3 regions of the Sphingomonas limnosediminicola genome follow, and region 3 is predicted to be linked to each of the others. Evidence: predicted binding sites of a transcription regulator. Region 3 holds the regulator's gene; each other region holds the start of a gene.
The links. The regulator LexA, encoded in region 3, represses DNA repair genes until DNA is damaged. The targets are predictions, from matches to a motif close to GTTCCNCNCTTGTTCT.

Region 1: recA (recombinase RecA) is a predicted target of LexA. The motif match lies at 1,359-1,374, and genes of this name have one in related genera.
Region 2: ABD704_RS06345 (DUF6771 family protein) is a predicted target of LexA. The motif match lies at 825-840, and genes of this name have one in related genera.

Annotation. Positions count from the first base shown of each region.
Region 1 is NZ_BAABBM010000001.1:154,809-157,070, reverse strand. Features, by position in the region: gene ABD704_RS00745 (multidrug effflux MFS transporter) at 1-179, shown strand, start outside; gene recA (recombinase RecA) at 183-1,262, opposite strand; gene ABD704_RS00735 (hypothetical protein) at 1,555-1,833, opposite strand; gene ABD704_RS00730 (metal-dependent hydrolase family protein) at 2,073-2,262, opposite strand, start outside.
Region 2 is NZ_BAABBM010000001.1:1,246,670-1,248,931, forward strand. Features, by position in the region: gene ABD704_RS06340 (helicase HerA domain-containing protein) at 1-593, shown strand, start outside; gene ABD704_RS06345 (DUF6771 family protein) at 633-815, opposite strand; tRNA gene ABD704_RS06350 (tRNA-Ala) at 1,549-1,624, opposite strand; gene ABD704_RS06355 (DUF2171 domain-containing protein) at 1,850-2,262, shown strand, end outside.
Region 3 is NZ_BAABBM010000001.1:503,003-505,264, forward strand. Features, by position in the region: gene ABD704_RS02525 (peptidylprolyl isomerase) at 1-550, shown strand, start outside; gene lexA (transcriptional repressor LexA) at 624-1,274, shown strand; gene ABD704_RS02535 (VOC family protein) at 1,276-1,644, shown strand; gene gltX (glutamate--tRNA ligase) at 2,004-2,262, shown strand, end outside.

The DNA.
Region 1 (2,262 bases), 350 kb from region 3:
CGGCGATCGGGTTCGTCATCGGACAGCAGTTCGATGGGACGCCCGGCCCGTTCGTGATCGGAACGGCACTATGCGCGACGGGTGGCTTCATCCTCATCCTGCTGACGGAACCAAAGCGGCTCTTCGCACGGATCGAGTCCCGCGAAGAGCCGCCCTGCGTGCCCGAGGATTTCGGCTAAAGCTTATTCGGCAGCGTCGCCTTCGTCGCTCGGACCGACCATCAGCGCTTCGCCGACTTCTTCAGTCTTGCCGCGAATGGCATTCTCGATCCGCTGCGCGACGTCGGGATTTTCCTTGAGATAGGTCTTGGCGTTCTCGCGGCCCTGACCAATCCGGATTGAATCATAGCTGAACCAGGCGCCCGACTTCTCGACCAGTCCGGCCTTGACGCCGAGGTCGAGGATTTCGCCGACCTTCGACACGCCCTCGCCGTACATGATATCGAATTCGACCTGCTTGAACGGCGGCGCGACCTTATTCTTCACGACCTTCACGCGCGTCGTGTTGCCGATGATATCGTCGCGGTCCTTGATCTGGCCCGTGCGGCGGATGTCGAGACGGACAGACGCGTAGAATTTGAGCGCGTTACCGCCCGTCGTCGTTTCCGGATTGCCGTACATGACACCGATCTTCATCCGTACCTGATTGATGAAGATAACCATGCATTGCGAACGGCTGATCGAGCCGGTCAGCTTGCGCAGCGCCTGGCTCATCAGGCGTGCCTGAAGGCCGACGTGGCTGTCGCCCATCTCGCCTTCGATCTCGGCACGCGGCACCAGCGCCGCGACCGAGTCCACCACCAGCACGTCGATCGCGTTCGACCGCACGAGCGTGTCGACGATCTCGAGCGCCTGCTCGCCGGTATCCGGCTGCGACACGATCAGCTCGTCGATGTCGACGCCGAGCTTCTTGGCATAGGCCGGGTCGAGCGCATGCTCGGCATCCACGAAGGCCGCCGTTCCGCCGCCGCGCTGCGCTTCGGCAATCGCGTGCAGGGCCAGCGTCGTCTTGCCCGAGCTTTCGGGTCCGTAAATCTCAATGACACGTCCGCGCGGAAGACCGCCGACGCCAAGCGCGATGTCGAGACCGAGACTTCCGGTCGAGATCGTCTCGACCTCCATTTTCTCCCGGCTGCCGAGCTTCATTGCCGAGCCCTTGCCGAACGCGCGATCAATCTGGGCGAGCGCCGCTTCGAGCGCCTTCTGCCGATCCATACTGGGGGATTCCATTGTGTTACCGATGACTTTCAATTGTGCCGCCATGTCCGCTGACTCCCTCATCAATGCAAGCGCTCAAATGAGCATTTCAAGCGGCCGAGCCTCCGCGTCGATGGGTTTGCGTATCGCATTTGTTCCACCAGAACAAGAGAGGAACATGGCTTGCGGTCATTAAGGTCACGGTGAGCGGCACTTTTCCTGTGACTTTAGAGCCGCGGAATGCGCGGCGCGCTCATGGCTTTGGCCTTGTCGAGCATGCGCTGCAGCTCCTCGTCGTAGACGCGCTCCGCTTCTTCTTCGCGCCGCCTTTTCTCCGCTCATTGCTCGTCCGAAGCCTTCAATTCCATCTTGAAGACGTGACGGCGTAGCGCGCCTTGGCGGTACCAGTCGATGTTGCGGTTGCGGTTGCCGAGCAAGGCGATCTCGAGACGGTCGCTGCGGCGATGCTCGACGCGGACCAGCCGTCCCTTGCGTACACCGGGACGAGCGCCCCGTTGAGCGCGCGATCGAGCGAATCTTCGCGCAGCCGCCCTAGATCTTTCTCAAAGGCCTTGTCCCAGGCGAAGCTTTCCGCGCCCTCGACCGTGAGCAGGCGATAGGCCGTGCTGGGGGTCATGCCGACCACGCGCGCCGAGGCAGCAACGGAGCCGGTGCGCTGAAGGCAAGCGATAAAGTCGCGCTGGGTCTGCTCCGACCAGCCGCCGCGACGGTTGCGCCAGCGCGGGACGGGCGCGAAGTCGATCGGCTCCGGCGGGGGTGCTCAGGCACTCCCGCCCTTTTTTTAGGGGCCAGTGAATTGACGGTGCATCCCTTAGCTGTCGCTTGCACGCGCACTGCGGGAGGCCAGCCCCGGTACTAGTGAATCAACTTCCCTGCCTTCACGACGCCGTCGACCTTTTCGAGCAGGCGGATGTCGGTGAGCGGGTCGCCGCGGACAGCAATGAGGTCGCCGTACGCCCCAGGCACAAGCGATCCCAACTGTCCTTCCTTGTCGAGCGCCCGCGCCGCTTCCGTCGTCGCGGCCTGAATGGCCTGCATCGGCGTC
Region 2 (2,262 bases), 740 kb from region 3:
GAACCGCGCCCGACCCGATACCTGTCGATGCAGACGCCCTGCTGGACCAGATCACTTCACACGGCACCGACGTCGTCGTCGATCAGCCACCGGCCGGGGCGCCTCACCCCTCGCCAGAGGATGAGATCGAACCAGCCCTGAGCGAAATCTTCGCCGAGATGGCAGCGGAAGATGGGAGCAGCTTCCAACCAGCTGCCGCGCTTTACCAGGATTTCTCCGTCCGTTGCCGAATGCGGCGCCTTTCGTCCAAGCACATCGATCTTCCGGCCTTCCGCCGGCGATTCGCCATGGCCCTCGCGGGCATCTTCAATCCTAATGATGAACGCCGCAAAGAGGTGCTACGCGTCGCTGCAGGAATAAGCGATGATCTACTCGGTCCATTCCTGCTCCTTGCGACCGCGGCCCAGGACGGCGCCCCCTGCCCTGACGACGAGAGCCTGGCGCGCGTCTACGGAACGACTTCTCCCGGACGAATCCGCCGCCTCATCGACCATCTGGAAAAGATGGGGTTGATCGTCGTTCGGACGGACTTCGGTGGCAGGAAATCGATCGGCATCCCGGATCTCGGCGTTAGCACGGCGTCAGCTAGCTGATCGCTCGCCGCCGGTCACCTCTGCAAGGCGCCCTTCTGTTCAAAGCGGCAATGGAAGCTGGTTGCGATCCTTGATCACGGCCGGCTCGTCCAGCTTGTCGACAATCGTAGCAGCAAGAACGTCAGCCGCCCGCTCCCGAAGACGAGCGTCAGGCACAGCCAGCCCCAGCCGAACCCAGGCAGGCGCGTTCAGCAGAATCGAGGAGAGTCTTGCGCGATCCATGCGAATGAGAGAACATATAGTGAACAGTGATGCAAGCCTGCTGAACGCAATCAAAGGTTGAGACCCCCACGGTCGGGAAGCAAGGCATCGTCGCCCAGCGACCGGTAGTGTGCTTTCCACAACCGCGATCAGCTCTCTCTTGAAGTTGGGCAGTTCATCCAATTGCTGGATCATCAACCGATTGGGGATCAGTTAAAGCCGAACGGCACGCACATGCTCGAACGCGGCTGTCGCGGACATACCGGCTTGCACCAACTCCCGATGCCATGGCCGGCGACCGACTCTTACCAGCATGGCAATGGACGAGAAGCCGCTCGTGCGGGCGCAGATCACGCATATGCGCAAGAGCCTCGCGCAGTTGCTCTTCTGTGGGCGCCACGAACCCTTCGACGTCCGCCTCCACTTCATGAAGCGCAGAACGAGGTGGTGTGGCCCGAAGCTCTTCAGCGAAAATTGGAGGTCATCGCCAACCAAGCTTAGAGCTCGGCTGGGCCATTCTTGCTCCAGCTACGCGAGCGCCTCTTGCGCTGTGATGAACGCAACTCCACCCTGTTCACTCCTAACGCACATGCGTCCGCGCCGCGGCGCCTGGCCACCCTATTTTGATGCCCCTGCAACTAGCCGTCACCACTGCCCCAAGATTGCGATACCAGTGCGATACCAAATTGGGCGAATCAGGCGCTCGGCAACAGAGCGCTGCTAGGCTAAGCCGTTAATTTTCCTATGAGATGGCTGGTGGAGCTGAGGGGAATCGAACCCCTGACCTCTGCAGTGCGATTGCAGCGCTCTCCCATCTGAGCTACAGCCCCGCGCCTCCAGCCAGGCCGGTGCGCCCGATGGGTTCGGGCGCCGGGGAGCGGCTCCCCTAGCCGCTTGTTTCGGCCCTTGCAATCGCCTGTCCCATCAGACCTTCGGCCTGCCGTTTTGCGCCGCTTTGTAGCCGTTACGATAGGAACGGCAGTTCGGGCACGTTCGTTTTTCTCCCAGTTTCCGCCGGCACGTTGCCGGCCCTTTGACGTCGGGAGAATCTGAAGATGGCATATGACCGCTATGATCCGCGCGATACGCGGCGCGACGAGCGTGCGCGATGGCGCGACGATAACCCTTCGGACGAACGCGGCTGGGGCCGCGGCGGACGCGACGAGCGCGGCTTTTTCGAGCGCGCCGGCGACGAAATCGCCTCTTGGTTCGGCGACGATGATGCCGAACGCCGTCGCGATCGCGACGACCCCCGCGGGCCCGACCGTTCCTGGAGCCTTCGTGACCGCGGCCAGGACTTGCGGGACCGTGAGCGCGAGCGGATGAGCGACCGCGACAACCGCGATTTCGGCCGCAGCCGGTCTTTCTTGGGCCGCGAGGAGGACAGCAACTTCCGAGGCCCCGATTCCGATCGTGAGCGCGATTGGAGCCGCGGCCAGGAACGATCATATCGTCCGATGGCAGGCGA
Region 3 (2,262 bases):
CGACAAGGGCTATGCTGTCGTCTCGCCGGGACAGGTCGTCGCAGCGGCCCCCGCCCCGCTAGCCAGCATCCGCGACCGCGTGGCTGCCGACTGGCTCGACCAGCAGGCATTCAAGCGCGCCAAGATCGCTGCCGATGGCATTGCGGCCAAGGCGGCGTCAGGCGCTTCGCTAGCCGACGCAATAAAGCAGGCCGGCGTGGCCCTTCCCGCCGCTCGTCCCGTCGCCGCGCGGCGCATCCAGATCGCGACCGCGCAGGGACAGGTGCCGCCGGCGCTCAAGATGCTGTTCACCTTTGGCCAGGGGAAAGCCAAAGCGCTTCCCGACCCGCAGGGCCGCGGCTTCTACATCGTGAAGGTGACGAAGATCGTACCCGGCAACGCGACTTTGCAGCCCGGCTTGATTAGTCAGATGCAGCGTGAGCTTCGCGAGGAGCTCTCGGAAGATTACGCGCGGCAATTCGTCGCGGCGATCAAGGCCGAGCTTAAGGCCAAAAAGAACGACAGTGCGATCCAGACGATGAAGACGCGGCTGCTCACCAGCGGAAACTGATCGGGGCACTTGACCGGCATCCGTTTGTTGCCTACACGTTCCCCGTTCGTTCTATTCGGGGGAGTGACCACCGATGCTAACCGCCAAGCAGCATGAATTGCTGTTGTTCATCGATGGCCGTCTGAAGGAGAGCGGGATCTCTCCGAGCTTTGATGAGATGCGCGAGGCGCTAGACTTGAAGTCGAAGTCCGGCGTGCATCGTTTGATTTCGGCGCTGGAGGAGCGCGGGTTCATTCGGCGGCTGCCCAATCGGGCCAGAGCGCTCGAGGTGATGAAGCTTCCCGAGACACGGCCCTCTGCAACCGTAACCCCGATCCGGCCTGTGGTCAGCGCACCCGCCAACGACGTTCAGGAAATTCCACTCCACGGCCGCATCGCTGCCGGCACGCCGATCGAGGCGCTGCAGGGGACGGAGAACTTCTCCGTGCCGTCGGCGTTACTTGGGCCAGGCGAGCATTATGCGCTTGAAGTGTCGGGCGATTCGATGGTCGACGAAGGCATCCTCGACGGTGACTTCGCGCTCATCCGCAAGGTCGACACGGCGCGAGACGGTGAGATCGTCGTCGCACTGATCGACAATGAGGAAGCAACGCTGAAGACGTTCCGCCGCGAGGGCAGCATGATTCGCCTCGATCCGGCCAACCGACAATACGAGGCGCAGCGCTACGATCCGCGCCGGGTCCAGATTCAGGGACGTCTCGCAGGCCTGATTCGCCGCTACTGACATGGGCGACGCGCGCATCGATTACGTGGAATTGCCGAGCGCCACTGCGCACGAGTTGACGAGGGCATTCTATTCGAAGGCGTTCGGGTGGACGTTTGCCGACTATGGCCCGACCTACTCAGCAACGACCAACGGCACGACCGATGTCGGTTTGCAGGGCGATCCGGAAGAGGCGCTGTCAGCCATCCTACCGGTGATCCAAGTCGATAACCTCGAGGCCGCGTTCGACGCAGTTTCGAAAGCGGGCGGGACGATTGCCAAGCCGATCTTCAGCTTCCCGGGCGGCCGTCGTTTCCACTTCATTGACCCGTCGGGGAGCGAGCTGGCTGTCTGGAGCGAAAGCCCTTCCCTGACACGATCAAGGCCCTGAGGCTCGACAGCCTGAGTGATGGTCAACGGGCCTAGCGGCTCGTCCGGCTCGACCCGTCAGAATCGTGAAGCCAACGAGTGCCGCGGCGGCGCTAACGCAGAAGGCGTGCCATTCAATCGATGAGTCAAACGCGAACTAAACGGCGATCCCGCACCCGAACCCGACAACGATCCACGGCGGAAGCTGGGCGCGCTCCTTCGAACAGCTTTTCCAGCTCCTCGTTCCACTCGGCAAAACGCGCTTCCAGAGCTTCCGAGCATGCTGTGGCAGAGGCGCACCCGCTATGTTAGGGGCGCTCGTCCGTTGCATTGCAGCATAGAGAGAAGAGGATTGCGCGCCTGAGCGCAAGCGAGAAAGATTTGAGCAGCAATTCCCGTCCCATCGTTACCCGTTTTGCCCCCTCGCCCACTGGCTTCCTTCATATCGGCGGGGCGCGGACGGCCTTGTTCAACTGGCTGTTCGCCCGCCATCACGGCGGCAAGTTCCTCCTCCGCATCGAGGACACCGACAAGGCGCGCTCCACAAAGGAAGCCATCGACGCCATCCTCGACGGGATGAATTGGCTTGGCCTCAATTGGGACGGCCACGAATATTACCAGTCGCAATTCTGGGCGCGGC